3 regions of the Shewanella sp. MTB7 genome follow, and region 3 is predicted to be linked to each of the others. Evidence: predicted binding sites of a transcription regulator. Region 3 holds the regulator's gene; each other region holds the start of a gene.
The links. Region 3 encodes MetJ, which represses methionine synthesis genes. Its sites were predicted from a motif close to TAGACGTCTAGACGTCTA; they were not measured.
Positions count from the first base shown of each region.

Region 1: a site for MetJ is predicted at 1,825-1,842, ahead of metK (methionine adenosyltransferase). Genes of this name have one in related genera too.
Region 2: a site for MetJ is predicted at 1,274-1,291, ahead of HWQ47_RS11745 (cystathionine beta-lyase). Genes of this name have one in related genera too.

Region 1 covers NZ_CP085636.1:4,930,157-4,933,450, reverse strand. Annotated here, with positions in the region: gene HWQ47_RS21490 (MBL fold metallo-hydrolase) at 1-470, shown strand, start outside; gene metK (methionine adenosyltransferase) at 547-1,698, opposite strand; gene tkt (transketolase) at 2,224-3,294, shown strand, end outside.
Region 2 covers NZ_CP085636.1:2,758,430-2,761,723, forward strand. Annotated here, with positions in the region: gene HWQ47_RS11745 (cystathionine beta-lyase) at 58-1,233, opposite strand; gene pdsS (proteobacterial dedicated sortase system histidine kinase) at 1,353-3,294, opposite strand, start outside.
Region 3 covers NZ_CP085636.1:836,023-839,316, reverse strand. Annotated here, with positions in the region: gene metB (cystathionine gamma-synthase) at 1-1,113, opposite strand, end outside; gene metJ (met regulon transcriptional regulator MetJ) at 1,367-1,681, shown strand; gene HWQ47_RS03420 (sulfite exporter TauE/SafE family protein) at 2,329-3,063, shown strand; gene traF (conjugal transfer protein TraF) at 3,266-3,294, opposite strand, start outside.

The DNA of each region.
Region 1 (3,294 bases), 2.3 Mb from region 3:
AGCAAACGACGGAAATCTTTCCGAATGTCTATATTCTTACATCAATCAGTCATCGCTACCCTCAGCCTAAGGGAAATCGTTACTTATTCACTAAAGGAAGTGAAGGGTGTCAACCGGATAGTTTTGAACATGAACTTATGATGGTTGTGAAGGAGGAGGATGGCTTGATTGTGTTCTCTGGTTGTGGTCATAGTGGAATATTAAATATGCTTGATACTGCGATCAATCAATTTCCAGATAGCAAAATAAAGGCATTGGTTGGTGGTTTTCACTTAGTTGGTTTACCGCTATTTAATACCGTCGGCGGTAGTAAGCAAGATATTAGAGCTCTGGGGCGTAGCTTGTTACGTTTTCCTGTTGGCAAATACTATACAGGGCACTGCACCGGAATGAAGGCATACGGTATCTTAAAAGAGGAGCTTGGCAAGCGATTAGAATATCTACCTACAGGGCGTATGGTGGAGATTTAATTCGTCATTTAAATATAAAAAAACCGCCGAAGGCGGTTTTTTGTTTTCTATCAGGAGTTAGCCGACAGAAAAATAATTATAATTTAGCGTCAGCGCGTAGGACTTCAACTTTATCGGTACGTTCCCATGGGAACTCATTGCGACCGAAGTGGCCATATGCTGCTGTAGATTGATAGATTGGACGAGCTAAGTCCAACATCTCAGTTAGACCGTATGGACGTAGGTCAAAGTGCTGGCGAACCAATTTAATTAACAATTCTTCAGATACTTTGCCTGTACCGAATGTTTCGATACTGATTGAGGTTGGCTCTGCAACACCAATAGCATAGGAGACTTGAAGTTCACAACGTTCAGCAAGACCTGCAGCTACGATGTTCTTTGCTACATAACGTGCCGCATATGCTGCACTACGGTCAACCTTTGATGGGTCTTTTCCTGAGAATGCCCCACCACCATGACGAGCCATGCCGCCATAAGTATCAACGATAATCTTACGACCGGTAAGACCACAATCACCTACTGGGCCACCAATAACAAAACGACCTGTTGGATTAATAAAGTACTTTGTGTCTTTATTCAACCATTCTGCAGGAAGTACAGGCTTAATGATGGTTTCCATCACGCCTTCGATAAGATCTTTCTGATTGATACTTTCGCAGTGCTGGGTCGACAGAACAATAGCATCGATACCAACAATTTTATTGTCTTCGTATGCAAACGTCACCTGACTCTTGGCATCAGGACGTAACCAAGACAGAATTTTGTTCTTGCGAACTTCTGATTGACGCTTGACAAGTGCGTGAGCATAAGTGATTGGAGCAGGCATGAATACGTCGGTTTCGTTATTGGCATAACCAAACATCAGACCTTGGTCACCGGCACCTTGTTCTTTAGGATCTGCGCGATCGACACCTTGGTTAATATCAGGTGATTGCTTACCAATGACATTTAATACAGCACAAGAATCGGCATCAAAGCCCATATCCGAATTGATGTAACCAATGTCACGTACGGTCTTGCGGGTGATCTCTTCGATATCGACCCAAGCTGAAGTCGTGACTTCACCACCAACCATAACCATGCCGGTTTTTACGTATGTTTCACACGCAACACGAGCTTTTGGATCTTGCTCTAGTATTGCGTCTAATACCGCATCAGAAATCTGATCGGCGATTTTATCTGGATGACCTTCTGAGACTGACTCAGAGGTGAACAAGTGCTTTGCCATGGTGGGAATCTCGTCGTTAAACCATTTGAATGTATACCCAAGCTATCAAGCCACTATAGTATGTGGCGAACACACCTTCTACTTAGGGTGAACCTTGCATCGTGAAGCCGTTTGGGTATAGAAGTATCTACATCTAGATGGCTATTTTAATTCATTATGGCATTCTTATCACCCCCGATGACGAATTATTCCTCGAAATTGTGACATTACTTATGTTGTTGGGAGTGATTTATTGTTAATACTCTTTATATATCAGGTTGATAGTTGATCTGCAGTTTTCATTTTATCACAAGATATTTTTCATGACGGTGAATAGATTGTTCAAGGTACACCTATGATCTCTGCCAATATTGTGTACTTACGTTAAGAAAATGCCCATAACTGTGATAAACAATTTGCGTCAACTTGTTATGTAGGCGAAAATATGGCTCCCAAATTTGCCGTAGAGCATCGATGATTTAATAAGTGCTGATCGATATAGTGCTCGTTGCTCTAGACTTCAAAAAAAAACAAGCAGGAGAGAGCATGTCATCTCGTAAAGAACTCGCAAACGCTATCCGCGCATTAACGATGGATGCCGTTCAAAAAGCCAATTCAGGTCATCCTGGTGCACCAATGGGGATGGCTGACATCGCTGAAGTGCTTTGGAACGATTTCCTTAAGCACAACCCAAATAATCCTGAGTGGGTTGACCGTGATCGCTTTATCCTATCAAACGGTCATGGCTCAATGCTTATCTACTCTTTGCTTCATTTGACAGGCTATGCACTGCCTATTGAAGAGATTAAAAACTTCCGCCAGTTACACTCAAAAACGCCGGGTCACCCTGAATATGGTTATACCCCAGGTGTTGAAACAACAACAGGGCCTTTAGGTGCAGGTATCAGTAATGCTGTGGGTATGGCGATTGCTGAAAAGACCTTGGCAGCGCAGTTTAATCAACCAGGCCATGACATCGTCGATCACTTCACATACTGCTTCCTTGGTGATGGCTGCTTGATGGAGGGTCTCTCACATGAAGTTTGCTCACTTGCTGGTACTTTAGGCCTAGGTAAGCTTGTTGCGTTTTGGGATGACAACGGTATTTCCATCGATGGTCACGTTGAAGGTTGGTTCACCGATGATACACCTAAGCGTTTTGAATCATACGGTTGGCATGTAATTGCTAACGTCGATGGTCACGACAGTGATGCGATTCGTGCGGCAATCGAAGCAGCTAAGTCTGTCACTGACAAGCCATCTATGATCTGTTGTAAAACCACCATTGGTTTTGGTTCGCCAAACAAATCTGGTAGCCATGACTGTCACGGTGCACCATTAGGTGATGCTGAAATCGCTGCAGCTCGTGAGTTCCTTGGTTGGGAGCACGCCGCTTTTGAAATTCCTGAAAATGTGTACGCTGGTTGGGATGCAAAAGAAGCAGGCCAAACCAATGAAGCTAACTGGAATGATAAGTTTGCTGCCTATGAAGCTGCATTCCCTGAACTTGCTGCAGAGTATAAGCGCCGTGTTATCACTGGTGACCTACCTGCTGACTTTGAAGAGAAAGCGCAAGCTTTTGTTCAGGAGTCTCAAGATAAAGCGGAAGGGATTGCC
Region 2 (3,294 bases), 1.9 Mb from region 3:
CGAAACCTCGATGCAGGTTTCCAGGTTTCATCCGTCGTTAAAATTTTACTGATGGTATTATTTGAGCGCTTGATTAAATCGTGCGAAACCAGCTTCTAAATCGGCAATTAAATCATCAGGGTGTTCCAAACCCACATGCAAACGAATAAGCGGCTTACTACTATCCCAACTTGTTGCTGTTCTGAGTCTGTCGATGCCAAATACCCCTAAGATCAGACTTTCAAAACCTCCCCAAGAAAAGCCCATCTTAAAGTGTTGCATGTTTTCAACCAGTGCCGTGACAGAAGTGAGATCTCCCTCTTTTAGTACAAAAGAGAACAAACCATTAGCTGCAGTAAAATCACGCTCAAAAAACTCATGACCTGGGCAGGTGTCAAAGGCTGGATGCCTGATATGGTCCACTTCGGGGCGAGATTGTAGCCAGTTAGCCACTTTAAGAGCATTTCGTTCATGTTGCTGCATACGAACGGCCAGTGTTCTTAGGCCTCGACTGGCCAGATAGACATCATCGGGTGAAGTACATTGACCCATTAGGTAGCTGTTTTCTCTTAACTGATCCCAATGTGCTTCATTGGCGGTTGCCGTACCCATCATGACATCAGAATGGCCAACAATATATTTGGTGGCAGCTTGGATAGAGATATCAACGCCCATATCGAAAGGACGTGAGTTAATGGGGGAAGCCCACGTATTATCCAACATCACAATTAATTTGTGCTGATGTGCAATCTTGGCTAATGTCGGTACATCTTGGATCTCCATGGTGATGGATCCTGGAGATTCTAAGAACAACACCTTGGTATTGGGCTGGATAAGCTCCCTGATCCCTTCGCCTATCATGGGATCATAATAGGTGGTCTCGATGCCAAACCCTGCCAACAGCTTATTGCATAGATCCCGAGTCGGTTCATAGGCAGTGTCGACCATTAACAGATGATCGCCGGACTTTAGAAATGAGAGTAGAGCGCCACTAATTGCAGCGGATCCTGATGGGTATAGCGCAGTGCCAACACCGCCTTCAAGTTCGGCAATGGCAGCCTGAAAAGCAAAATGAGTTGGTCCACCACGTCGACCATAGAACATCTCGCCTTTTGCTCTATTCTTGGTTGCGAATCGCATCTCTTCCATGGTGTCGAAAACCATGGTTGATGCTCTAAAAACAGGCGGATTGATGACCCCCTTGGTCCATTTTTTGTCACGTCCGACACTGATGATCTGCGTTTCTTTTTTCATAGGGTAATAATTCCACAACTAAAATGTATTTTTAGCCATCTTAACATCTAAACGGCCAAATGAAAGTGGGTTTTAATAAGCCATAATGAGCTTTCAGCTTGTATAGATGACTTGGCCTATTAATCGAGTGGTAGGCTAACCACTATCTCTACGCCATGACTCTGTTTATCACTGCCACTTAATTGCAGGTTTCTGGCGATGATTTTCCCATGGTGAAAGTCGGTAATTAAACGAGCAATATAGAGGCCTAACCCCAGATGCGGTTTGTCTTGCGATTTTTGTTGTCTAACTGACACCATAGACTCAAATATCTGTTCAGCCATATTTTCTGGCAGTTCAGGTCCTAAATTACTGATTGAGAGCTGTGCGAGTTTATTTTTTACCGTGAGAGTGACCGAAATTTGCGTGCCTTTGAGACTAAATTCTAAGGCGTTGGCAATCAACTTATCCATCAATTGTGCAATATATTCTGGTACACCTGTCATCAACAAATCCTCTTCTGAGATATCGGTGATAAATTCTTTATTTGGGTAGGTGAGTTGGTAGCCCTGAACACAACCACTGATAACCTTAGAGAGCGGGAAGGTATCAAGCTCTGCGGTGGATAAGCTCTCTTCTAGTCGGGTCGCTTCGCTCATGTTATTTAGAATCATGTTCAAGCGGCTAACGCCTTCTTGTGCCCGATCAACATATTTACGGCTGTCAGAATCGAGAGTTTGCAAGCCTAGGTGCTCTAGTGACGATCGAACCACGGCAACCGGGGTTCGTAGTTCGTGTGAGAGTCTGGAACTCATATTTTCTAGGTAGTGAGTATACTGGCCTAATCGACTGACAATACTAGCAAAGCTTCTCGATAAGTCGCCTATTTCATCTCTAACTTTTGAGCCTTTAATATGGTTTTTTATTCGGCCTTGACTGTCGATAGCTTCTTCGGCTTCATCCCTGAGCTTACGGATACGACTGGAGATACTGGAGGCGAAGAAAAACAGTGCTAAAGTGCCCATGCTCATGATGGTGATAATGACATTGAAGAGCTTCTCTAAGGCTTTATTTCGTAAGGTTCTGATCCCGTGAGTGGTCTCCTCTGAGATCACAACTCCCATGACTTTATCATCGATCCAAATTGGGCTAGCTGCGGCCAGAATAACCGCTTTATTATCTGGAGTGAGTCGCCACGTTGAACCTTCCTTACCTGCAAGGGCTTGTTGAATGTGGCTGCCACCTAGTACGGTTGAATCTTGTAATGAGTCGATAAAATCTTTAGGCGGGGTTGTCAGTATCCGATAATAAAGCGGGTGCAGGTACTTTTGTTTAAATCGCTGCCATAAGCTTGGATTTAGAGGTTCAGTTATGGTGCGGGTCCAGACGCTGTTACTGGTACGAATGTCGCCGGATTTAGCAAGCACGCGGCCATGTTTGTCTACCACCCAAATTCGTGAACTGTTATGGCTCATCCCTTTAATGATGTTTTCAATTTCTGGAGAGGGCACTAGGACGGTACCTAGCTTATCAACATCATCGATAGCTGAGGTACCTATAATCGTGTCTAAACTTCCCGTTTTAGCGTCGTTAACATCATATATCGCAAAGCCTAGTTTACTGCCTACCATATCCAATGGAATACGCAGTTCGACATTATAACCTAAGGCTGTCTTCACCCATTTTCCTTGGATCTTAATTTCAGGGGTAACAGGTACTGAAAGACTCGGGTCCTCAGGGAGTTCAAAGGCACTTATCCATCCATCTTTGGTGGTTGCTACAATATATCGCTTGAATTTGCCATCGGGAGCTAGAGTGGCAATGGCTAAGTGATCATTACGATCTATCTGTAGAGTATTCTTGCCTCGATAGACGACATTGGGATCGGTGACTTCGAAGAAACCATAAAGATATCCAGCATATTTCCCCACCATATGAGTAAAATTTATGCTTAAAGGGCTATCTGGATTGGCTTTAAATATTTGATGATTTTCACCATAGTTGAGGCTTTTATGCCTGTAGACTGCCCAATCACCGAGTTTGCCATCCAACTGAATGGGCCCTGATAGTGGGTGGGCGTAG
Region 3 (3,294 bases):
ATCATCAGCATCTTCAATACCAACAGAAAGGCGAATGAGGGTCTCTTTAATCCCTGCTTCGGCTCGCGCCGCTGGTTCCATCGCTCTGTGGGTCATTGTCGCAGGAACGGCGACTAAACTCTCTACCCCACCTAAACTTTCTGCGATAGAAAACACAGAAAGTTGCGCTAGAAAGGCGACTAATTCAGCTTCACCACCTTTTAGCTCGAAACTGAGCATGGCACCGAAGCCTTTTTGCTGCTTAGCGGCGATGTCATGTCCGGGGTGATCGTTAAGCCCAGGGTAGTAAACCTTGTCTACGGCGTTGCTGTTAGTGAGTACCTCTAATACTCGCTGAGCGTTGGCTTGATGCTCTCTGATGCGAATAGGTAGAGTTCGAAGGCCACGCAGTGCTAGATAACTATCAAATGCAGATCCAGTCAGCCCTAAGGTGTTTGACCACCAATGCAGTAACTCACCCAATTCAGGATCTTTCGCAACCACGGCACCGCCAACAACATCACTGTGTCCATTGATGTACTTAGTCGTCGAATGCATGACGATATCAGCCCCTAATAAAAGTGGCTGCTGCAAAATAGGTGACAAGAAAGTGTTGTCGACGACCACGATCGCATCAACATCATGGCTTGCAGCTGAAATAGCTTCAATATCGACAACCCTTAGCAGTGGATTAGATGGAGTCTCAAGCCAAACCATCTTAGGTTTAAGCGCTATCGCCTCACTTAAGGCTTGGCTATCTGTTTGATCAACCACCATCAACTTAAACTGACCCTTTTTGGCCAAGTTGGTGAATAGACGATAACTGCCACCATAACAATCGTGGGGAACCAGTAATAGGTCATCAGGACCTAACAAACTCGTGACCAAGGTTATTGCAGCCATTCCCGTACATGTCACCACGCCTGTGGCTCCTTTTTCAAGCGCTGCAATGGCATCTCCGAGAATAGAGCGCGTTGGATTACCCGAACGGCTGTAATCAAAATCTCTTGGATTCTTGTGTCCATCGAAGGAATAATTAGTGGAAAGATAGATCGGCGGTACTACGGCACCATGTTGGGTATCGGATTCAATCCCCTGACGCACGGCAATCGTGGCTAACTTACGTTCGGTCATCTACAGCTCCTAATACTAACTACTACTAAACATCATACCTATTACTGACATCATACTTTATATCATTTAGAAAAATGAGATGTCTAGACGTCTAAATGTACCTAAGAGTTACTTCCTCGTCAACCGATTAGACGTTTAGACGTCCGAACATATGGAAATCTATTTGCATTTAATCGAAATAAGAGGCAATAATTTGACTGTACAAATTAAAGGGTTAAAATCTGCCCCGAATTTTGAATTTACAGGTGAGTCAATGACTGAGTGGAATGGCGATTACATCAGCCCCTATGCTGAACACGGCAAGAAGAATGAACAGGTAAAGAAAATTACTGTTTCTATTCCCTTAAAAGTGCTTAAGGTACTGACTGACGAGCGTACACGCCGTCAGGTCAATAACCTACGTCACGCCACCAACAGTGAACTGCTTTGTGAAGCATTTTTGCATGCCTATACTGGCCAGCCACTGCCAAATGATGAAGATCTTTCGAAAGATAAACCTGACAGCATTCCTGTAGAAGTAAAACGCTTGATGGATGAGATGGGCATTGAGTGGGAAGACGTCGAGTAACCTTATTAATACCCTAACGCTCTAAGAAAGCTCGTTTCAGTGGCTTTGCGCGAATTCCATTCTAAGCGCATTCAATGACCACTGAATCTTGCGGTTCCAAGAGACTTAGATATAGAAAGTACTCTACTCCAGTCAAGAATATCAGTTCTACTAAATATTTGATCAATTCAGAGCCTTTCAAGCTTTTCAATTCAAGGCGTATTGATAAAGAAATGGTTATTCCCTTTTAAATCAATACAACACAGAAGTGGAATGCTTGAAAAGCTCACGTAGTGCGGGCTTCAAAGTACTCCATGCTGTGTTAAGTGATTTAGATATACGACTGCATGGTCTATTTTGTTCCATACAAAATAAGACATTTCCTCCATCCTTGGAGGTCAGATGCAGAAGGTAGGGCGAAGCACGACTGAATGGATTCAGGAGGTAGAGTAACGCAGGAGCAGTTACCGAGGATGCCAGAGCCGAGAATAACTATTAGCGTCAAGTTCCAGTCTTGCCTGCAGCACCTTGAACTCCCGCTGAAAGGTCAAATAATTAATGGAACTGATATAGAGATCGCGATGCGATGCGATCCCTGTTTGTTTTTATTGTTCTTTAATTGCCGTATATATCCAGCTCACTTGGGTATACTATTTATGGACAGAAATGTGTTTGAGTTAATCGCACCGACTACCTTACTACTGGCATCCATTATTATCTTCTTTGGGGCAATCACTCAGAGCTTGATAGGCTTCGGTCTTGCCGTGGTAGCCTCGCCACTTCTCTATCTTGTTGATCCCGATCTGGTTCCGGCCCCCGTCATCGTTATGGGCTTCTTCATCTCTTTGCTTACTCTCTATCGAGAACGTGGGGCACTGGAGTTTAATGGCCTACAGTATGCGCTACTGGGTCGTATTCCCGGCGGATTTATCGGTGCGGCTCTGTTAATATTTGCTCCCCAACCGATTCTCGGCTTAGCCATAGCAGGGATCGTGGCGGCAGCGGTCATCCTAAGTTTACTTAAATTCAATTTAGTGGTGAACCGCAAGAGCTTGTTTGCAGCAGGCGTGATATCTGGTGTGTTTGGCAACATTGCAGCCATAGGTGGCCCACCACTGGCTATTTTGTTATCGGGAAAAGATGCGAGTCAATTTAGAGCTGCGCTTTCAGCCTTCTTCATCTTTAGTTCTGCCATAGCATTAGCCATCTTATCTATCGCAGGATTATTGGAGATTAAGCATCTTTGGCTTTCACTCATGCTACTTCCATCAGTGGTGCTAGGATATTTGGTCGCTGGCAGGTTAGTGGGAAGAGTTGATAAGAGTAAAACCAGAAGCATGACACTGATCTTATGCTCAATCAATGCATTAGTATTGACGGTTAAATCGTTAATGGAATTGTAAAATCGAGATCGCTTCGCTCCGAGAACGTGACTTCGTCACTGTGAGTGCGCATCTGCGATACTTCGAGAAAGAGAATTGCCACAAACCTACAACGTATTGCTTGTCCTCGTAGCCAACTTGTTGGCGCACTCGAAGGGTACTCGTTCCCACTCTCGTAGCAAAACGTTCTCTAAGTTAGCCCGCGAACGCCCTCGAAACGTCATTAAAAATGATATGAAGTTTGTAGCACAC